3 regions of the Oceanobacillus sp. FSL K6-3682 genome follow, and region 1 is predicted to be linked to each of the others. Evidence: riboswitches for the same ligand, from Rfam matches in the RefSeq annotation. Region 1 holds a riboswitch; each other region holds the start of a gene.
What was found. Region 1 has a riboswitch for S-adenosylmethionine ahead of MHH51_RS08465 (MetQ/NlpA family ABC transporter substrate-binding protein). Riboswitches for the same ligand answer to the same signal wherever they lie in the genome.
Positions count from the first base shown of each region.

Region 1 (7,755 bases):
CAGGCGGGCATTCTTCCAGAGTTGCACGGATTGCTTCTAAGATTTGTTCTAAGGATTCTTTTAGAGATGCATAAATCTCTGTAGAAGTAACCTCAATCGTTTTTGGAAGCCCTGTAACCATATCACGGCCACGAATTTCCATTGTTACTTCTTTGTGGTTTGGATGTGCATAACCAATTTCCATTTTAATATTTTCGGCAGTACGTTCCCCGATTAAAATATTGTATTGCTTACGGATATGTTGGATAATTTCTTCATCCATTTTATCGCCGGCTGTACGCACAGAATTGCAGGATACAATTCCGCCAAAGGAAATAATACCAACTTCCGATGTTCCACCGCCGATATCCACAATAACATTTGCATAAGGTTCATCTACAGGCAGATCTGCTCCAATAGCTGCAGCAACAGGTTCTTCAATTAAATGAACTTGTTTCGCACCGTAGCTTGATACAGCATTATGAATTGCTCTTCTTTCCACACTTGTGCTGCCAGATGGGGTACATACAATAACATTCGGTTTACGCATAGACATACCCAGTGTTTTGCTTACTTTTTTTAGCAATTCTTTCAGTAATTGGGCAGTAACATCATAATCAGCGATAACACCATCTTTTAAAGGACGGATCGGGATGATGTTTTTTGGTGTCTTACCAACCATTTCTTTTGCCTCTGTCCCCACAGCCATCACCTGCTTAGTGTTCACATCGATTGCTACTACACATGGCTCGTTTAATACAATTCCTTTTGATTTTGAATACACCAAGATATTTGCAGTTCCTAAATCAATTCCAATTTCAGCGCTTGAAAACATATATAAAATCCTCCATATAAATACATTTTTTATTTTCGATTGTAGACAGAAAAGACAATATACGACACTTTTCCGTATTAAATAGTGTTCAAAATTTAATGAATTAGTTCTTGTTGTCAGCCTTTTGAACATATATTGTTATTCCATTTATACATTTCTTACACATTTCTATTTTATTTCAGTTTCTTAGAATACTATTCTATCAAATAATTGCTTTTTTGGGGGTGTTAAACTCCCTTTATTATATAGAAAGAACTAGTCTATAAAATAAAACATAAAAGAAATGAAATCAAGTAACATTTTCGTTACAATTTTGCTTATAATGTAACATTAGACCTGCTGTAGAAACTTGTCAATATTCGTTTTATAGAAATGATTTCCTATCTATTGTTTAATTTCCAACACAGGAGAAATATACCCAATTTAGAATAGTAGATTTGATAGGCTTTTACAAGTTTAAGAGCAAGAAAATAATCCCTTAGAAATGACTCTGGTAAACCTTGCCTTAATTATTTCAAATATTACAGGAAAACCCGTGTTATGATCATTTTGCACAAAACAAAACAACAAAACAAAGGAGTGTATGTGCATGTTTAAGAAAGTAGGCATTGCTACGGCGTTGTCAGCAACTGTATTATTCGGAGGAGCATTTGTTTCTAATGCTGAAGCATCTGCAAATAATGGAGCTTCTCCTCAAAATTCTATGCAGGTCTATTACTCAGCTAATGGACAGGGCTGGAACGAATTAAATAATGAGCAATTTGAACAAGGTAGCTTCGATTGCTTTAATCTAATAAATGGAGAAGCTGCTCCAAACGCTGAAGCTGAGGCAGAAGCACCAGCAGAAAACCAATCTTCTGAACAAGCAAATCAAGAAGAGACTGGTAATAAAGAAGAAGCTGAGAAAAATACAGAAGATCAGCAAGCAGATGGTGATGTTAGTCAATTTGAACAAGAAGTAGTTGACTTAACAAACCAGGAAAGAGAAAAACAAGGACTTGCTCCACTTGAATTAGATTCTGAGCTAAGCAAAGTAGCCCGCGCGAAATCTAAGGATATGCAAGCAAACAACTATTTTGATCACAATAGCCCAAACTATGGTTCTCCATTTGATATGATGCAAAGCTTCGGTATTGATTACAATACTGCTGGTGAAAACATTGCTCAAGGGCAACAGTCCCCAGAAGAAGTAGTAGATGCATGGATGAACAGTGAGGGACACCGCGAAAACATCATGAACGGTGATTTCACTCATATTGGAATTGGTTACGTAGAAGACGGTAACTACTGGACACAAATGTTTATCGGAAAATAAGCTGATAAACTTTATAGTTTAAATAAAAAACCTTCCCGTCTGGAATAACTATCTTTTAAAAAAGAGAGTACATCCAGACGGGAAGGTTTTTTTATTATGAATTTACTTTTTCGTTAATATGATTAACTTTTAAGATATTATTATTCATTAACTGCTCCAGATCCTCTAGGCTATAGCCGAGCTCTTCTAGAATTTCATTATTATGCTGGCCTAAAAGCGGGGCTGGTTTTTGAAGTCTGCCAGGAGTTTCGGAAAACTTGGCTGGAAAACCAAGTGTTTTCATAGAACCGCCTGCCGGGTGTTCATAATCTAAAATCATATCCCGGGCTTGAATCTGTTCATTACCGAGAGCCTGATCATATGATAAGATTGGACCAGATGGAATTCCATGCTTTTCTAATAAATTTAACCAATAATCAGAGGTATTGGTTGTTAATACTTTCTCAATCTCCGATTCTAATTCTTCTACGTTTTCTGCCCGAATACTATTTGTTAAGAAACGCTCCTCTTTGATCCATTCAGGTTTATGAAGAACGTGCTGACATAGATTTTCCCACAGCTTCTGATTTCCGGCACCAATCAGGATGAAGCCATCCTTTGTTTGGAATCCCTGATAAGGAGCTGAAACACGGTGTGCTGTACCATTACGGGTTGCAATTTCACCTTTTCCAAAAAAGGCAGCAGCCTCCCAGACAGTCCATGCTAACCCAGAATCGACGAGGGAAATATCGATATATTGTCCTTTTCCTCCTTTAAGCCGATGAATATAAGCTGCTAGAATGGACTGAATGGCTGTTTCTGCAGCAGCAATGTCATGGATAGCGATACCTACTTTTGCAGGTTTACCTTCTTTATCACCAGTCATATCAATTAAACCGGAAAGACCCTGTGCCATAATATCGAATCCGCCCTTATCACGATAAGGACCTGTTTGTCCATAGCCGGAGATAGAACAATAGATAATATCTGAATTAATTTCTTTTAATGTTCCATAATCAATACCGAGCTTTTTCGTAACGCCGGGGCGGTAATTTTCAACGAGAACATCTGCATCCTTAATCAGTTCATAGAAAACCTTTAATCCTGCTTCCGTTTTTAAATTTACACACATTCCCCGCTTATTGCGGTTTACCATCATGTACATATAGCTTTCTTCATTAATATAAGGTCCCATTGTCCGTGTATCATCACCCAGCGGGTATTTCTCCACCTTAATAACGTCTGCTCCCATGTCGCCTAATACCATAGTGCAATAAGGGCCAGCCAAAACCTGAGATAAATCTACGACTTTCATTCCTTTAAGAGCTTGTTCCAATATATTTCTCTCCTTTGTATATAAACCTCTTAATTAAGAAAAATCTGGTTTCCGTTTTTCTAAAAAAGCCTGAATGCCTTCTGTGTAATCATTTGAGCTGTAAGAGTCTAAGACAAGATTTGCGATATCTTCTGTTTCCTGATTTTCACCATCAATAATTGCCTGGATGACCTGTTTAATTCCTGCATTGGCAACAGGGGATTTTTGAAGCACGCGTTTTACAAATTTATTAACATCCTGCTCGATTTCATCAGGTTTACAGATAAAATCGACAAGGCCGATTTCTTTGCCTTTTTCTGCCGTAATTAATTCTGCTGTATAAAGTAATTTCTTCGCTTGTGATGGTCCAACCAGATTAAATAGACGTTTGGTGCTTGTCAGATTGTAAATAATTCCAATATTGGCTGCTGTAATGCCAAGCTTGCTTCCTTGCGTTGCAAAGCGAAAATCACATGAATTAGCCAGTTCGAGTCCTCCACCGATGGCAAGTGTTTGAATTAATGCTGCTGTCGGTCTGGGAAAGCGATAGAGCTTTTCAATAGCCCCAAGTGCAAAATCGTTATATGCTTTCGCTTTTTCAGCATGAAGGCGGACTTCCAGAAATTCAGAAATATCTGCGCCGGCAGAAAACGCAGTATCATCAACACCTCGAAGGATAAGGAACTTCACTGTTTGATCTTCTTTTAATTCATCTAATAAATCCTCAAGGTGACGGAACATCTCCAGAGAGAAGCAGTTCTTTTTTTCTGGCCGATTAATGACAATGGTTGCAATGGAGCCATTTCTTTCGATATAAAGATAATTAGACATACAAGATAAATCCCTTCGCAAATATTATTTTTGTCAGTATCCAGATATGTATTGATAGAGGTAATGTGAAACTTTATTTGGGGGGAAGTTATTTTTCATCCCCCGCTTAAAATGGGTATAACTTCTTTTTTCTTGAAGTAAGAGTCATACAGCTAGTTGTTAATAGATATTTTAATCCTCCCAGCCGGGGATAATGGAGCCTTCAAATTCTTCTTCAATAAATGCTTTTACTTTATCAGACTGATAAGCATTAACCAGTGTTTCTACGACTGGATCATCTTGATTCTCCGCACGGACCACAATGTAGTTTACATATGGAGAGTTTGTGGATTCCAATAAGATAGCATCATCTTTTGGACTGATTCCGGCCCCTAAAGCAAAGTTCGTATTAATCGCAGCAGCGTCTACTTCACTTAATTGGTTAGGAATCTGTGCAGCGTCTAATTCTACAAATTCCAGCTCGAGCGGATTATCAACAACATCATGAATAGATGCAGTTTCTTTGTTTTCTTCATCCAGTGTAATTAGGCCTGCTTCTTCTAAAATAAATAGAGATCTGCTTCCATTAGACGGATCATTAGGAAGCCCGAATGTTGCGCCTTGAGGGAGATCATCAATATTATCATATGTTTCTGAGTAAACCCCCATTGGATTTAAAATAGTTTCTCCGACTGGTACTAAATCTGTATCATGGTCTTCATTGAATTCATCTAAAAATGGTTTATGCTGATAGCTGTTTGCATCCAAATCACCTTCAGCTAACGTTGTATTTGGCAGTACATAATCAGAGAATACTTTTATTTCTATCTCAAGACCGTCTTCTGCAGCTACCTCTGCAGCAGCTTCTAAAATTTGTTCCTGCGGCCCGGCAGTAACACCGACAACAAGCTTATCTTCACTGAGTGCTTCAGCATTTTCCGCGTTATTGCCGCAGGCAGCAAGTATTCCGAATAATAAAATAACAAATAATAATGCTAATTTCTTCATGTTTTTCCACCTCATATTCGTTTTTAAATAAAAAAAGAAAGCCTCTCTTACTTTGAATTAAAGAAAGAGAGGCTTGTCCAATGTACAAATTTCCTCTCTCATCTTCCAAAACGTATCGTTTTGCAGGATTTAGCACCTTTTTATGCATAAACATAAAAGGTTGCCGAGCTTCAACGGGCCAGTCCCTCAGCTACTCTTGATAAGAGATATATGGATTCAATTTTATTATTAAGTAATAACTTAATCTAAATTCTCATTTAAGTCAATACTTTTTTAATTATTATAATTTTATTTGTTTTTAAATAGTATTATTTCTTTTTAAGACACAAATAATTAATATTAAATATGTTAATGGGTAAATAATTGTTATATGGGGTATAGTTCAAATAAGGATATTCATGAATTTATCTGTACAATTATAATAGAAGCGGGGTGTCAATACATGGTACAAGGATATGTAAATTTAAATACTGAAAAAAATAAACAGTGGCTCCAGGAATATGTAGATAATTGGGTGACCTTTTTTAAGAAACAAACAGACACTGGGAAGGTTGCTGATTACATACCGAAATTAGAGGAAGCAGACCCTGATGCTTTAGGTATTACAATTATTGGTAAGGGAGGAATGCAGATCCGTTCAGGAGATTTAAATCACTCCTTCTCCATTCAAAGTATATCCAAGGTTTTAAGTTTTATTGTTGCATGTATTGATAGGGGAATAACTTATATCTTGCAGCGTGTAGATGTAGAGCCGACTGGAGAAGCATTTAATTCCATTATGCATTTGCAGATTAACAATCCGAAGCGCCCTTTTAATCCTTTGGTAAATTCAGGAGCGATTACAGTATCTTCTTTATTAAATGGAAATACATCAGATGAGAAGCTGGAGCCACTATTTAACTTAATGGAAAAAATAATTGGCTACAGACCTGAAATAGATGTAGATGTTTATGTCTCTGAACGAGATACATCGATGCGTAATCGAGCTATCGGTTATTATTTGCTGGAAGAGGGATATTTGGAATCGGATTTAGGGGTAACATTGGAAACTTATTTTAAACAATGCTCTATTAATATTACAACCGATGACTTGGCCCGTATTGGCCTGGTTCTTTCAAACGATGGGATTCATCCTGATACAGAAGAAATAATTATTCCTAAGAACGTAGCTCGAATTGCCAAATCTCTGATGTTAACATGTGGTATGTATGATGCTTCCGGGAAATTTGCCTCCTATGTCGGAATTCCAGCAAAAAGTGGTGTTTCTGGCGGTATTTTAGCAGTTGTACCGCCAAGGGTCCGTAATAATGATTTGCCATTTTTAGATGGCTGCGGTATTGGTGTGTTTGGGCCGGCGTTGGATAAGCAGGGAAATAGTGTTGCAGGAATTAAATTGCTCCGTCATATTGCAAACAGCTGGGATATGAGCGTATTTTAAAGGCTGTATCTTTTCGACAAAAATGGAAGCAGGATAACAACTTTCTACAATTAACTCTTTGCTTATCGGTCTAAGTTGCTTATAATAGAGTTACAGCAAAACACCCTAAACTTATTGTATACCGTTTAGGGTGTTAATTGGGAAGAGCTTATTTTTTAAGCCAACGCGAGATGAATGGGGTGAAAAACGATTGGTACGTGTATTATTTGTTTGTTTAGGTAATATTTGCCGTTCCCCTATGGCAGAAGCGATATTCAGGGATCTTGTAAAGAAAGAGCAGCTGGTAGATAGCGTGCAGGTTGATTCTTGCGGGACAGGAGATTGGCATCTCGGACAATCACCCCACCCGGGAACAAAGGAAATACTTGACCAGCAGGGCATTTCCTATGATGGAATGGAATCAAGACTGCTTACAGCAGATGATTTTAATCAATTTGATTACCTGGTTGCAATGGATCAGAATAATTATAATACGCTTATCGGGTCTAACCACCATGAGGGAACAGCGATTGTGAAATTAATGGAGTTTGTGGAGGACATAGAAGAAGATGATATTCCTGATCCATATTACACAGGAGATTTCGGACAGACGTATCGGTTAGTTTCAGATGGCTGTTACGGATTACTTCAATTTTTAAAAGAAAAGCATCATTTAAATTAAAGGAGAGATAATAATGGGAAAACGTAAAATTATTTTAGGTGTCGTTGCAGGAGCAGTTATTGGAGGAGCAGCATCATTATTTGATAAAGAAGCACGCAGTTATGCATGCGGAAAAGTAAAAGATATGAAAGCTGCATCATCTTATTATATCAGCAATCCTTCCGAAGCAATTCAAGGCCTGCAAAAAACAGTGGATAAGGTGAATCATGTTTTTGAAAGTGGATCTTCTAATGCTATGAACGCTTTAGAGCAAGTGGAGCAAACACTAGATAAAGTTACGAATAAATATTCAGGTAAAGCAATAGATTAATACAGGATGTTCAAAAGTAAGGGTTGATGGAAGGATAAGAATGTAAAAAAATAAAATGTTACCTTTATTTCGTATTGAGATAAAGATTTTAACATCTCCCTTCTC
Region 1 is NZ_CP150263.1:1,667,976-1,675,730, forward strand. Features, by position in the region: gene mreBH (rod-share determining protein MreBH) at 1-814, opposite strand, end outside; gene MHH51_RS08450 (CAP domain-containing protein) at 1,404-2,129, shown strand; gene MHH51_RS08455 (CoA transferase) at 2,224-3,444, opposite strand; gene MHH51_RS08460 (enoyl-CoA hydratase-related protein) at 3,478-4,254, opposite strand; gene MHH51_RS08465 (MetQ/NlpA family ABC transporter substrate-binding protein) at 4,426-5,241, opposite strand; SAM riboswitch class I at 5,337-5,447, opposite strand; gene MHH51_RS08470 (glutaminase) at 5,684-6,679, shown strand; gene MHH51_RS08475 (low molecular weight protein-tyrosine-phosphatase) at 6,870-7,340, shown strand; gene MHH51_RS08480 (YtxH domain-containing protein) at 7,354-7,650, shown strand.

Region 2 (7,755 bases), 460 kb from region 1:
AAAGGTACTGGCAGGAGCTTTATTCTATGGAAAGGAAACGCATGCCGGGGAACCTTTAAGCGGAATGACATCACCATTTATATCTTCTTTCTTAACAAAAGAAATAGAATGGAATCCGATTTTTCAGGAAACGGTGCTTGGTGAGACAGCCCCGCTTCCGGTTACGCTGCAACAAACGGATTTACGGCTGCGCTATTCTACACAAACGCCATACCGTTCTTCTGCTTTATATAATATTTTTCTTTTAGAGCGGACGGCTGAAGAGGCCTTTGCTTTATTCGAACAGACTGCTAAAAAAGCGGCATTACAATGCAATGAACGATATAAAAAGGTATGTGAAGATAATCAGGTACAGCCAATCGGGCATGTTAAAGTAATTGCTTATAAGGAGTTATTGGAGTATGCTGAAAGTAAACTGGGAAATGAATTTATTGAAGAATTGAAAAAAGATATTCATTATAATGATGAATATGATGATAGAGAAAAATCGCTGCGGATTACAGACAGTTTAATGATTCATTGTCAGGAGCTTGCGCCTGCAATAGTGATTTTATTTGCACCGCCTTATTATCCAGCTGTAAATTCCAGTGGAAACCCCTTTGTAGAATTTTGTGTGGACTTTGTGGAAAAAGAGGCGAAAAAGAAATTTCAATTAGAGATAAAAAGAAGTCATTTCTTAAATGGTATTTGTGATTTAAGCTATGTCAATTATCGAGGCAGTGATACGGATTTACAGGTTTATGAAGAAAATACTCCAGTCTGGGGCGACTCTTATGAATTACCATTTTCGTCGATGCGTGAATTGAACGCACCTGTTTTAAATGTAGGGCCATTTGGTCATGATGCTCATAAAAGAACAGAAAGACTGCACATTTCCAATGCATTCGAGCAATTTCCATATTTAATTCGTCAGCTCATTCTGCAAATTTCACAAAAAGAAGACAATTAGTCATATTTTTATTGAATTACCCATTATAAAATAGAAAGAAATGCTTTATAATAAAATCAGAATGGAGGTGTGGTTCCATGAGTCCAGCAAATATAGGTGTTCCAGGTTTGATCCTGATTGTTGTACTTGCTTTAATTATTTTCGGTCCTAAAAAACTTCCGGAAATCGGGAAGGCAGCCGGACAAACCTTAAGGGAATTCAAAAATTCAGCTAATAATATAATGTCTGAGGAAGACAAAAAGAACGAACTGCAAGAGAATAATGATGAATCTGGAAACAGTTCAACAAAATAAGAAAAACAAGGCGCTATTTGATGCTTAAATCACGCGCCTTGTTTTTTATTTGAAAGAATAAGATAAATATATAAGAGTGTTGATGCGGACATCTCCTTCACCTTGGCAAAAACACCAATGTTTTAAAGAACAAGTGATTTTTTTGGTTTTTTAAAATAAACATAAAAATTGCTTGTAAAGAGGCTTTGCAGAGTGTCTTTACAAGCGTTCATAATCACGATCTGTTTATACAAGCTAATTGTACGTAAAATAGCTAGTTAACCATAGGGAAGAGGAGGAAAAATTGTTTGTTATGGAATCATTAGGATCCCCAATAAGAAGTTCCTACAATAATTAATAAGATGAACAATACTACCAGCAGCGCAAAACCTCCGCCAAATTCATTATAACTACTCATTATTTACACCCCCTGTAAGGTTAATATATGAAATGCTTTTCTGTTTGAGAGGGTATTTGACTAGAAAAAAGGATTTTAACCTATGGATATCGAATTAATCTCAGATACACATATTCTGTAATCTGAGGTGAAATCAATGAAGAAGCTAAAGGATTTTTTAATAGATAAATGTAAAAACGAAGGAAGCCTATTGGGTCTTAGTATCCGGTCCGGTACAAGTGGAATGAGTTTGTACAATTATTTTGCATCTGCACGTCTTCAGCCGGCCTCCAATTTAAAAATATTAACAGCAGTTGCTGCTTTAAGAAAATTGGGTCCTGATTATACATTTCAAACAGAGGTTTATTGTGATGGAGAAATAGTAAATAAAGGATGCCATGGAAATATATATCTAGTTGGAAAAGGAGATCCAACTTTACAGTTAAAGGATTATATGCAATTTGCAGCTTCTATAAAGGAACAAGGCATCAGACATATATATGGGGACTTTATTCTTGATGATAGCTGGTATGACGATATTCGGTGGTCTGAGGATTTAATATGGAAGGATCAGCAATATGCATATGGATCAGAAGTATCTGCATTAACGATTGCTCCAGATTCAGATTATGATACGAATGCCATTAAGCTCACAATAGAACCGGAGAAAAACAATCACCCTCCTAATGTAGAAGTTTCTCCTCATACAGAAGGAATTTCAATAACAAATGAAGCGATAACCGTAGAGGAGGCTGATGAAGAAGAACTTATTGTAAAACGGCTTAATGATGAAAATCATTTTTTTATATCGGGAAAAATAGGAATCAAAGAGGGAAAGCAAGAAGTATATATGGCGATCAAAGATGTTGAAAATTATATTGCAAAAACAATCCGGCATATTTTTAAAAGCACAGGGATTGTTCTGGAAGGTGAAATAAAAAGAGGAAAGAAAAAAACAGATGCAAAATGTATTTACCGGCAGCAGTCATTGCCATTATCCAGTATTTTAATTCCATTTATGAAGCTGAGCAATAATGGGATAGGTGAGATGCTTACAAAAGAATTAGGGCGTATTATGTATGATGACGGTTCATGGGAATCCGGCATAGCGGCAGTTAAAGAAAATTTAGCTCCGTACCGTATAAATCTGGATACTATCCAATTAAAGGATGGTTCTGGAATTTCAGCTGCTAACTTTATTCCCGCTGAAGAATTAACACATTTACTTTTTGAAATACAGGAGGAAAACTGGTTCCCTGAATTTTTAAAGAGTTTACCGATAGCGGGAGAAGAAGATAAAATGGTCGGCGGTACATTACGGAAGCGGATGAAAGGATTAGAAGTTCGGGCGAAAACAGGAACGATTGAAGGGACCAGCACACTTTCCGGCTACTTAACAAACGTGAATGGAGAGCGGCTTATTTTTTCCGTATTATTTAATCATTTGTTAGATGAGGATAAAGGGAAAGAGCTGGAGGATGAATTAATAGCATTGTTGGCTGTAATAGAAAATTGGTCTTAAGGTAAAGGTATTGATAAATCAGGGGTTTAGGCAAATAACCGGCTTGAAAAATTGTATACTTTATATAAATTAAGCTTCATTTTATGTTTTTTTCATGGCCTTACCATAGTTTTACCACATTTCCATGCTAAAGTTGTAGCTAAGATAGATTAATGAAATGAAAAAAGCTAAAAAAAGTTGTCATTTCAAACATTATCATTTTGATTCTTGTAATGGATATGTCAAATAATAAGGAGAATGGATATGACAGTGCATATTTACGGAGTATCTTGCTCATCTACAAGAAAAGCGAGACAATGGTTTCGCAAACATGGGATTGCATATAAAGAACGTAATATTTTACACCAACCGTTGACTATTGAAGAATTGAAAAATATTTTACAAATGACTGTAGAAGGTACGGATGAGATTCTTTCAACCCGTTCTAAAATTTACAAAGAACTAAATTTGAATGTAGAGGAGCTTCCTTTACAAACCTTACTAAAATTAATCCATAAGTATCCGAGACTGCTGAAAAGTCCGATTCTGGTTGATGAAAAGAGATTCCAGGTCGGTTATCACGAGGAGGATATTCGTCAATTTTTACCTAGGAAAACACGGCAGCTTCAATGGTTACAATGGAAGGTAGATTTAGGATTGATAAAAGGTTAAATAAACCTTAAATAAACCTTAAATATCAGAATATACTATGGAATTGCGTAAGTTTTAAAGCTTTGAACAGAGTATGAAAGAGAATAGGTTTACTTTATAAAGAAAAATACGGGGCAGCCTCATATTGAGGTTGCCTCATTTTTGTAAATTTTTATCACAATGTAACACTCTTTGCCATTGTGGGTAATTAAATCGTCAGCTCGATTTCCTGGGAGAAGAGCCGGGACTTTTTTGAGTAAAGTTTTGTTTTTATTTTTTTTCGTCATCCTGCAATGCTTGTTCAATATCTGCTATCAAATCCCCGGCATCTTCAATTCCCACCGAGAAACGAAGAAGATCATTACCAATTCCCCGGCTGTTTCTTTCTTCTTCCGGCATATCAGCGTGTGTTTGTGTAGTGGGATAGGTAATAAAGCTTTCTACACCGCCCAGACTTTCGGCAAATACAATTAAGTTTAGATTAGCTAAAAAGGACCTTACCTGATCGGCATCTGCTAAACAAAAAGAAAGCATACCGCCTTTATTAGGATAATAAACCCGGCGGATTGCCGGATGCTTTTGCAAGTAATCCGCAACTTTCTGTGCATTTTCCTCATGACGCTGCATGCGAAGTGCAAGTGTTTTTAACCCTCTGACAAGAAGCCAGCAGTCTGATGCAGATAATGTTGCGCCGGAAGCGTTATGCATTTCAAATATTTTTTCAGACAGAGCTGGACTTTTTGTAACCACAATACCTGCCAGTACATCGTTATGACCGCCGATATATTTTGTTGCGCTATGAACAACAATATCTGCACCCAGTGTAATAGGCTGCTGCAGATAAGGGGTCAAAAATGTATTATCGACAATTAGCAGCAAATTATGTTTTTTTGCCAGTTTTGAGTATTTTTCAATATCTACTTCTTGCAGTAAAGGATTTGTTGGCGTCTCTAAAAATATCGCTTTCGTATTTTCGTTAATACATCGTTCTGTTTTCGAGATATCTTGACATTCATCATAGGTTACAGAAATATTATATGCTTTTTCAAAATGATCAAAAATTCGATAAGTACCACCATAAATATCTTTTGTTGCAATAAGATGATCGCCATGACGAAAAAGGGAGGAGAGGATTAATTGAATAGCAGCCATCCCTGAACTGCAGGCAAAAGAAGCATCCCCTTCTTCCAGTTTTGCAAATCCATCCTCTAATACGGACCTTGTTGGATTTTTGGTACGGGAATAATCATAACCGGTAGAATGACCGATGCCTTGATGCTGATATGCTGTTGACATATAAATAGGCGGATTTATTGCTCCTGTACGTTCATCTGTTTTGTTACCTAGCTGTACTAACGCAGTTTCTAATTTTTTCATCTTTCATTCAGCCTCCTTAGAAATAAAAAAACCTTCTTATTTTAGGAATAAGAAGGGTATAACATCCGTATCATACGCTTCTTATCTTTAAAGGGATAGACCCTTCTGGAATTAGCACCTTGCTATGACAAGCTGGTTGCTGAGACATCATCGGGCCAGTCCCTCCGTCTCTCTGGATAAGAATTAAAATTTTATTCATTTATAATTACGTTTACTGTACAAGAGCCAGGAAAAAAAATCAAGTTTTATTTTGGAGAATATTCAAAAGCAGACTTCAGTCATACCAAGCTTTTACTCTATAGAATAATGAAGAGCAGGAAATAAGAATTCAAAAAAACGCGAAAAGTATTTGAAAAGGTATGAGATGAAGATTACAATAGTAGTGTTAGTATTTATTTGAATAATGTATTGCAAATTAGACACTCAATTAAAAAGATTATGAAGGTCTGAAATAAAAAGGGTGAAAAAGCAACAGTATGAAAATATATTAAAAAAGGAAGAAGATATATGCGTAAAAAAAAGCTATTATTGGTTAACATTTGTATGTTAACAGGATGTATCATTATCGTCGGTATCGGGATTTATAATGAAAATCGCTCCACACAATACCAGATGGAGCTGAATACCCGGGTCGGAGAAGCTGCAAATGGACAAACTGGCGAAAGTGTAGAGCTTTTTACAACTTCATGGGAGAATAAATTGTTATCAAATAATCAGCAAATTTATCAGACTGTCGATTTAAATAATCATCATAATTCTCAAGATGATGAAGTAGAGGTACAGGAAGATACAAACACGGCTCAAGAAACAGAAATTCAGGACGAAGCTTATGCAGTACAAGAAACAGAAGTGAAAAGTGAAACTTATTCAACTTCTGAGGAAGAACCTTCTTCCCAAATAACAAAAGGTGAAAGCAATCAAGCACAAACTGAAGAGAAAGAGCAAAGTAATAATTATTCCAATGAAAGAAACACTGCCGGTGGTGAAGCGAATAATTCAAAGGAAAAAACAGAAGCAGATCGTTATCAAAGCTCATCAGCATCTGGCAGCAAGATACACTCTGATGAAAATAAAAAGCCTTCTGATTCTAGTGGCTCTAAATCCGAAGATACAGAAGATACTGTAAAAGAAAATAATAATCCACCAGAAAATACAGAGGACAATCCAGACAAAGATAGCGACAAAGAAGAAGGCACAGGAGGTAAAGAACCTGAGCCGGGAAAAGATGAAGAAGATTTAGATGAAGAGGACAATGAAGAAGTAAATGAAGATACAGAAGATACTTCTGATCAGGAACCGGATAATGATGAATCTAAAGATGATGACAACAAGAGCGTAGCAACGGTTTACTCTGAGTAAATAATTATATACTATGTTTTTTTTAAATCTGAATATAATCGAAAACAAAAAAAGACAAAAAGAGATTTTTTAAAGAAATTACAATGAATATTAGCCTATTTCAACAAAATTTGATATTATATTAATTGCAGTAACTATTTATATGGATAGTTCGTTATTACATTAAATTTGATTTATGGAAGATAGAAAGGAAGGAAGATGAATTATGAGTAAACCAAAAGTAGTTGTGCTTGGTGCAGGCTATGCCGGATTAGTTGCCACAAGACGTTTAACTCAACAGCTGTCTCCTGAAGAAGCTGAAATTGTTTTAATTAACAAACATAATTATCACTATGAAAGTACATGGTTACATGAGGTTGCAGCGGGTACTATTAACCCGAATCAGGCACGTTTTATGCTTACAGATGTTGTTAACCCTAAGCGTGTCCGTCTAATTTACGATACAGTAACAGAAGTGAAACGCGAAGATAAACGTGTTGTTCTTGAAAACAGCGAAGTAGCTTATGATTATCTTGTATTTGCTTTAGGGTTTGTTTCTAATACATTTGGCATTCCAGGAATGGAAGAGCATGCATATGCGATTACTGACATAGATTCCAGCCGTTTGATCGCTGAACATATCGAATATCAGTTTGCTCAATACTCTTCAAGCGAAGAAAAACGCGATGAACAAATTTCAATCGTAGTCGGCGGTGGTGGTTTTACAGGTATTGAATTCGTTGGGGAACTCGCTGATAAAGTACCCGAGCTATGTAAAAAATATGATATTGACCGCAGTAAAGCAAGAATCATTAATGTAGAAGCTGCGCCATCTATTTTACCTATGTTTGATGAAGATTTGGTTTCTTACGGAAAACAATCTTTAGAAAATCGTGGTGTTGAATTCCGCATCGGTACCCCAATTAAAGAATGTACTGAAGAAGGATTTGTGGTTGGTGAAGACAATGAATTAATTAAAGCTGGTACAGTAGTATGGACTGGTGGAGTAACTGGTAACCCGGTATTAGCTGAATCGGGATTTGAATTATTTAGAGGAAAAGTAAATGTTGGACTGGATTTACGTCCGGAGGGTGAAGAAAATATCTTTATTCTTGGAGATTGCTCTTGGACAATGGATCCAGAATCTGGAAGACCATTTCCTCCAACAGGTCAGTTAGCTGTTCAAGAAGGAGCAAAAGCTGCTGACAACATTGTTGCCTTGATTCGCGATGAAGTTGTTACTGATTTTGTTTACTCTAATAAAGGAACA
Region 2 is NZ_CP150263.1:2,132,900-2,140,654, forward strand. Features, by position in the region: gene MHH51_RS10635 (M20/M25/M40 family metallo-hydrolase) at 1-949, shown strand, start outside; gene MHH51_RS10640 (twin-arginine translocase TatA/TatE family subunit) at 1,027-1,242, shown strand; gene MHH51_RS10645 (YjcZ family sporulation protein) at 1,544-1,639, opposite strand; gene dacB (D-alanyl-D-alanine carboxypeptidase/D-alanyl-D-alanine-endopeptidase) at 1,776-3,140, shown strand; gene spx (transcriptional regulator Spx) at 3,384-3,791, shown strand; gene MHH51_RS10660 (methionine biosynthesis PLP-dependent protein) at 4,041-5,147, opposite strand; SAM riboswitch class I at 5,226-5,330, opposite strand; gene MHH51_RS10665 (hypothetical protein) at 5,655-6,506, shown strand; gene MHH51_RS10670 (NAD(P)/FAD-dependent oxidoreductase) at 6,712-7,755, shown strand, end outside.
Region 2: another riboswitch for S-adenosylmethionine. It lies ahead of MHH51_RS10660 (methionine biosynthesis PLP-dependent protein); the one in region 1 lies ahead of MHH51_RS08465 (MetQ/NlpA family ABC transporter substrate-binding protein).

Region 3 (7,755 bases), 2.2 Mb from region 1:
CGTGAAAATAGTTGGTATTTCTGGTTCAACGGTCGGCTCAAAAACAAGAGTTGCAGTGGACCATGTATTAAAGTATATGGAAAAAGAACATACTGGAGTAGATATAGAACTGTTAGATTTAAAGGACTACAATGTGGTATTCAGTGACGGACGCCCTTACAAAGATTATACAGGTGACACAAAAGTCTTATTGGAAAAAATTATGCAGGCTGATGGAATCCTGATCGGAATGCCTGTTTTTCAAGCATCTATTCCAGGAACATTAAAGAATATTTTTGATCTGCTTCCTGTCGATGCTTTTCGGAATAAAATGGTTGCAATTGTAGCAACTGCGGGCACAACGAAGCACTATTTAGTGCCGGAACAGCATTTAAAACCGATTCTTCACTATATGCATGCATGGGTAATTCCCAAATATGTATTTGTTGAAGAAAAGGATTATACAAACTATATAATCACGAATCAAAATGTTATTGATCGTTTAAATAAATTATCAGATGATCTTATTCATTATGTGGATATCCTGCAGAAGCATCCGGAAATAACGCCATTTATATAAAGTGAGGCTTTAGGAATACTATGCTGTAATCTAAAAAGTCCTTTTACGAAATTATGTTTTCGCAAAAGGGCTTTTTACGTATTTATAGACATATTTTTCTCATGAGCTGTTACCAGGCAACTCCTTTGTGTTTGGAGTCAATGGTAAACAGGCTATGGGCAATAAGAAATTGTGCACTATAGTAAGTAAGCATAATAACTTCATTTGCGGCTGCAAAACTGGATATGAACATATTCCAGGCAAGCATACCGTCGGAAATGATAAATAAAATACTTCCTAGAACAGCCCAGCGGTTCCCCGTCATTACAGCCGTAAATGTCATCAGGGTAATGATTCCAATATAAGCGATGACAGGGATGATAAGGGTTGTCTCCCCATCAGTCTGCAGTCTGCTTATAAGCTGATAACCAATCCAGCAGGCAAAAAGAATAAGTGGTATAGAAGAAAGAAATCTTGGTAAAGAAAAGCGCCATTCTTTTAAAAAGCCGATTGTATAGAATACATGACCAACAAAAAAAGCAGTTAAGCCGATTAAAAACCAATGCAACGTTGCATCCCCAATCAGGCAAAATATAATACCGCCAATAATCCAATAATGTACAGCCTTTCGTTTTGGCAGTGATTGCTCAAAAGCATAGATCAGAATAAGCACCATTGGAATTACCTTAAAGAAAATACTGAATGCTAACGGCTCTGATGGTGAAATAAATATATAGACAATTCCTGTAGTCAGAATCAATATGGGTAAACGATAGAGCATCAAATTGGACACATTCCCTTCATTTATCAGGATGAGAATCTTCAGATAAGTTTAGTTTAATCATAGTAAAAAAATGCTTATATAACAAATTCTAGATATATAACAGAATTCCTTTTTTGAAGTATTGCAATGGTGGAAGAAATAAGGAGTTACAAGGAGATGAATAATGAAAAAAACTTAATGGTTTTTTAGATATCGTTAAGGATTAATAGGGTTGTACATTATTTATTCGAAACTAGATACAAACAAACTCCAGAGATAATTAAGAGAATTAAAGAAAATTTTTCATTTGGGATATGTAAGCTTTTTATAATAAAAAACTCCCCTTGCCGCCCCCGGTTGAGGAGCAAGAGGAGATTCTATTATTGTTCGATAGATACTTCTTTTAAATTTAAAAGCTGTGTTGGTGATTGAGTTAATCCCTTTACACTGTCATCGACACCTAATAAATATTGCTGATGGTGAATATAAACCATTGGCGTAATTTCAGCCAGTAATTCCTGTGTTTGACGGTAAAGCTCTAATCGTTCATCAGGGTCGCCTTCCTGACGGGCCCGGTCTAATAAATCATCGAGCTCCGGATCAACTGTAAAAGTTCTATTTCCTGATTCACCTAGATTATCTGAATGGAATAGAGGATATAAGCCATTATCTGCATCGCCGGTAACGGTTGTCCAGCCAAAGACAAACATATCGTGCTCACCGTTAGCAGTCTGTTCAAGCATAGATCCCCATTCTACAGTCCTTACTTCTGCATTAATACCAATTTCCTTCAGCTGTGCCTGAATATTTGTTGCTGTATCAATACGCTGACGATCATCATTTGTCCAAATCGTTGTGGAGAATCCATTCTCCAGCCCTGCTTCAGCCAGTAATTCTTTCGCTTCTTCCACATTATACTCATGGTCCTTTACATCGTCACTGTAACCAAACACACTAGATGCAATTGGCGTATGTGCAGGAATGCCGACATTATCATAAATACCGGAAAGAATTTCTTCTTTATCAATTGCTTTTGCTATTGCCTGGCGGACACGCACATCATCAAATGGTTCCTTCTCCATATTAAAGCCTAAATAAGATAGAGCCAGACTGTCTTGAGCCTGAACGGATAAATGATCGGATCCTTCAATTTGAGCTACATCAGACGGGCTGAGTGCGTTCGCAACCTGAGAGTCTCCCGTCTGTAACTCTGCAATACGAGTTAAATCTTCAGTAACTACTTTGAAGGTTACCGAATCAAGCAATGCCGGCTCGCCCCAGTAATCTTCATTATTTACTAAACGGACGTATTGACCAGGCTGCCATTCATCGTATTTGAAAGGGCCGGTGCCCTGTGGATTTGCACTGATAACATTTCCAGCATCTTCTCCATCTTCCATAGCTGCGTAGTCTTCTTCAATCTGATCCTTTGAAATCATCACTCCACCTGGATGAGCAAGGTGAGCCGGTAATGCAGCAAAAGGATATTCTGTTTTAAAATGAACAGTATAATCATCGACTACTTCGACTTCAGAAATCATATTGTACATAATTGCGCGTGGAGATCCTACATCCGGATCAAGCGTACGGTCAATATTTGCTTTCACAACATCTGCATTAAAATCAGAGCCGTCATGGAATTTAACATCCTGACGCAGCTTGAATTCCCACGTAGTATCGTCGATTTGCTCCCATTCCTCTGCAAGCAAAGGCTGAACTTCCATGTTTTCATCCTGGGTAACGAGTGTTTCAAAAATGTTTCGCTGTACATCACTGGATGGAGTGTCATTGGACGCTGCCGGGTCAAGTGAAACAGCATCTGAAGGTGTGGTAATGGTTAAATCACCGCCTTTTGTTCCTCCAGCTGAATCGTTGCTGTCAGATTCATTCGTATTACTATCTGGCTCACTGGCACAAGCAGCCAAAACGAGGCTCAACAGAGCTATAAATACGAGCACATATATTTTTTTCTGTATTCTCATAAGATGTTTCTCCTTTTCCATGTTGTACTTTAAAGCCTGATTATATTGTAATAATCAGGCTTCAGCTTACTTAAATTATTTGATTTTACCAGCCTGGAACAACAGAGCCGTCGAAGTTTTCTTCAATAAATTCTTTTACTTCATCTGTGTGGTAAAGATCAATAAATTGCTGAACTACTTCATCATCCTTATTTTCTGTGCGGGTTGCAATTAAGTTAACAAAGGTAGAGTCTTGCTCAATAAAGATAGAATCATCTTTAGGGGAAAGGTCAGCTTCAATTGCAAAATTGGAATTAATTGCCGCTGCATCTACTTCACCAAGCTGCCTTGGTATTTGCGCAGAATCTAACTCAAGCAGCTCAAGATTTTTTGGATTTTCAACAACATCATTTACTGTTGCGTTAACACCTAAACCTTCTTCTAATTTGATAAGTCCAGCTTGTTCAAATAATAATAAAGCACGTCCGCTGTTGGTAGGGTCTCCAGGAAGACCTAATGTTGCACCGTCTGGAATATCTTCAAGCGAATCAACAGATTCAGAATAAACCCCCATCGGGAAAGTTACAGTATCTGCTACTTTAACAATATCTAAGCCTCTTTCTTCAACCATACTGTCCATAAAAGGTTCTGTTTGGAAGCTGCTGATGTCAATATCACCTTCGTCTAAAGAAACATTCGGCATGACATAATCGCTAAACACAACCGTTTTAATCTCTAAATCATCTTCAGCTGCAATTTCAGCTATTTTTTCAACAATTTCTTCATGCGGCCCGGCTGTTACACCGACTGTCAGTACACCATCCTCAAGTAAGTCTGATTCACTGCCGCTTTCGTCATCTCCGCCGCAGGCAGCAAGGAAAACGAGTAATAAAGCTGTAATACTAAGTAAATATTTCTTCATGATAGATCTTCCTACTTTCATTTTTATTTTGAATAGTCTTCAAGTTGTAAGAATGCACTAATAACTTTATCTGCATTGATTTCTTTCTTCATCAAATGAATAGATTCCTCTTCACGGGTAACCTTCTTCGCAATAGCTTCCAACAGCTCCTGATCATCTGTCTGTATGGAGAAGTCTGCCAAGCTTGTTGGAAAGCCCCATGCTTCATAATAATTCAAGAGCATATGAAGCTCTTCAATATCCTGTTCTATGACAAGTTGAGCTAAAATACCGTAGGATACGATTTCCCCATGAAGGGAATCAGCGATTTGCGGTGCTGCTGTTAAACCATTATGAATAGAATGTGCACCGGCAATACGTCCAGCTTTCCCGCCAAAGCCTCCAACCATACCACCTGTTGCAATAATGGCTTCAATAACGCGAATGAGTGCATCTGTCACCTGATTATTTTCACAAGCTTTAATTGCTGCTTTACTGTCAGCAAGCAAAATATCTTTGCAGGAACGGGCTGCGAACTGAGAAATTTGCAGCCAGACTGGAAGTGTACCAGCAGGATAGAAGGCTTCCACTAAAGAACGGGCTTCATAGAATTTTGCCAACGTATCGCCAATCCCTGCTTTTAAATATTTTACAGGAGCTTCTGCGATAATTGCCGGTTCTACTATGACCAATGTATTGGTCTCAGGAAATTCTGTATAATGAGAATGCGCTCCGTCTTCCTGATAAAAGACACTTAACGGGGTCCATGCTGCACAAGTTGCTGCAATGGTTGGGATTAAGATGCTTTTTATTTGTGCATTTATAGCGGATGCTTTCGCTATGTCTAAAGCTGTTCCGCCGCCAATACCAATGACAGCATCAACCTGTTGTTCCTGATAAATCTTTGCAAGTCTGCTGGTTCGTTCGACAGTACAATGCCCATCTGCAAAATGTATATCTTTCTCTTTTATGTTATCTGTAATTGCAGCTGAAAGATATGGTTTTGCCTTTTCCCAGGCAGTTCTGCCGGTAACGACTGCAATTCGTTCCACATGCAGATCATTCAAGTTTTCTGCAAGGTGTTTCAGAGCACCTTCACCAATTTGATAATGGCCTGGTGAGCCCTTTATAGTAGCTATTTGCATGATAAGATGTCCCCTTTTAAAATAACTTTAAATAGAATTCAAAAAGTACGGAGAAATTCACCGTATTATATTTATTGGACTTTTTGAACAACCTCTTTAAATGTTACATAAAAAACCTCTCTATTTGCTCTAGAGAGGTTGAAAAAGTTTATTTACTAAACGTCCTCTCTTATTTTCCAAAGCGCATAATGCGCTTTGCAGGATTTAGCACCTTTTTTAGAACGAATTCTAGAAAGGTTGCCGGGCTTCGTCGGGCCAGTCCCTCCGCCACTCTCAATAAGAGTTCTTATGTAACTGTTGTTATATCTTAATATGAAATATATGAAAAGTCAATGGCTTTAGAAAGAGTGCTAAATATAGATATATAAGCAGAAATAATAAGTTACATCTTTAATATCTATTATTTTCTTCTATTTTGAAAATGTCCCACAATTTCAGAGATTCCTATACATGTCAGAATGACGCCAAAGGTTTGAAATAGTATAAGCGTGCTTTTGAAAGGGTTAAAAACAAGAACAGCTCCTCCAACCATGAGGAGAATACAAAAAATAGTCCAGCCAGTACTTTTTATATTCAAGGCTACAATCAGTTGCATTAGTCCATTGATGATAATCGCTAAACCTAATAAAAACGGTAAAATCGAGAAAAGTGTTGGTGCAAAGTAAATGAAGACAGCAGCCAATACAATTAAAAGAATGCCGCCTGCTAAACCTATATCATAAGTGCCGGTCTGTTGTTTTAATTTGTAGCTTTGATATATTTTAATAACACCTAGTAAAGTTAGATACCCTGCAATCAAATAACCCACAAAATGCAAGAATCCATTTGGATTAATAAAAATAGCTGCACCGATGAATATAAATATAACTGCACGGAGTATCGCATGACGTTGAAAGTTTTCTTTGAAGTCTTTAATCATTTAGTTTGGCCTCCCTTATGTCTTTTTTTTATTCTAATGTAAAAATCATGTTTTTACTATATAAATAGATTTAATATTTACATTTAAACAAAAAAACGTATGTAACCTAAACTGGATTAGTGTTGCTGTTCATAATGAATTTTCTGGCAATGGTAGTGATTTTCGGTACTTTTGAGTGAGAGACTTTGAAAGTTTTCTTTCAAGAAGGATAATTCAATTTTTATAATATAAAATATATAAGAAAGCCCAGACACTGATTTTGCAGCGGCTAGGCTCTCTTATAACTAGATTATATTTTTGTTTATTCATTATCCTCTAACACGATATCCTTCTTTTTTCTCTTCAAATAATACGCACTCATCAGAGCGGCAATTGGAATAACCAGGGCGATTCCGACACCGGAAATAAAGATTGTCAGCAATTCATCATTAAACACTTTCGCATTCATAATATCGCCTACCGAGTAATCCAAATCCTTAAACCAGATTAACAGCCCCATATAGCCTCCGAAAAAGGCAAAGAACAATGTATTTGTACTTGTCCCTAAGATATCTCGGCCGATCCGGATACCCGCTAAAAATAAATCTTTTCTGGAAATCTCCGGATTCTGCTCATAAATTTCACGCATTGGAGAGGTAATGGAAATGGCCGTATCCACAATTGCTCCAATGGTACTCATCAGAATAACTGCTGTAGCAATTTGAACAAAATTAAGACCGATATGCACATTGAACGTGGTTATTTCGCCAGACTCTTCTTCTCCGAGTCCGTAAATCATGGATTGTTCGGTCAGAATAATAATGAAAAAGATTAAGATAACCGTCGTTGCAATCGTCGCTAAAAAAGCAAGCATTGTTTTATTATTTACCTGATTAATGAAGAAGAGGCTGACCGCGCTGATAAAGCCGACCGCGATAAGCGCAATAATAATCGGATTTCCGGACGGGTCATTCATGACGAAAACAGCCATCAGAACAATGAGAAAGTTAATAAAGAGTGCGATAAAGGACCGAACACCCTTCATTCCGCCAACCCAAGCCATTAGTGCAAATAATACGATTGCCAGTAATACGAGTACATTCATAATTTCGCCTGCTTTCTGCGGATGAAGAAAATAGATATATACACAGCAATAGGAATAGTCAGGACAATACCAATTCCGCCAACTAAAGCACGTGCTAATTCAAGAGAAAGGTTCATGGATACAGTAAAACCGAATGGAGCTGCATTTTTAAAATAAATTAACAGCATTGGAATCGATCCGCTGACATAGGCAAAAAATAGAATATTTGTCATTGTACCCATAATATCCTTGCCTATTTCATATCCGGCTTTTTTTAATGTTTCTAGGCTAATATGATTATTTTTCTCATACATTTCAAACATGGAAGCAGACAAGGTAATAGCAACATCCATGACGGCTCCTAATGAGCCAATCAAAAGTCCTGCCATAAAGATAGTTTGCGGATTCCGGGTTAGAAATGCCATCTCTTCATAGCGTAAGCCCTGTTCAGCAGTGAACTGTAGT
Region 3 is NZ_CP150263.1:4,341,211-4,348,965, reverse strand. Features, by position in the region: gene MHH51_RS21085 (NADPH-dependent FMN reductase) at 2-559, shown strand; gene MHH51_RS21080 (lysoplasmalogenase) at 669-1,319, opposite strand; gene MHH51_RS21075 (glutathione ABC transporter substrate-binding protein) at 1,682-3,283, opposite strand; gene MHH51_RS21070 (MetQ/NlpA family ABC transporter substrate-binding protein) at 3,369-4,184, opposite strand; gene MHH51_RS21065 (iron-containing alcohol dehydrogenase family protein) at 4,208-5,308, opposite strand; SAM riboswitch class I at 5,475-5,591, opposite strand; gene MHH51_RS21060 (DUF308 domain-containing protein) at 5,709-6,227, opposite strand; gene MHH51_RS21055 (YibE/F family protein) at 6,529-7,311, opposite strand; gene MHH51_RS21050 (YibE/F family protein) at 7,308-7,755, opposite strand, start outside.
Region 3: another riboswitch for S-adenosylmethionine. It lies ahead of MHH51_RS21065 (iron-containing alcohol dehydrogenase family protein); the one in region 1 lies ahead of MHH51_RS08465 (MetQ/NlpA family ABC transporter substrate-binding protein).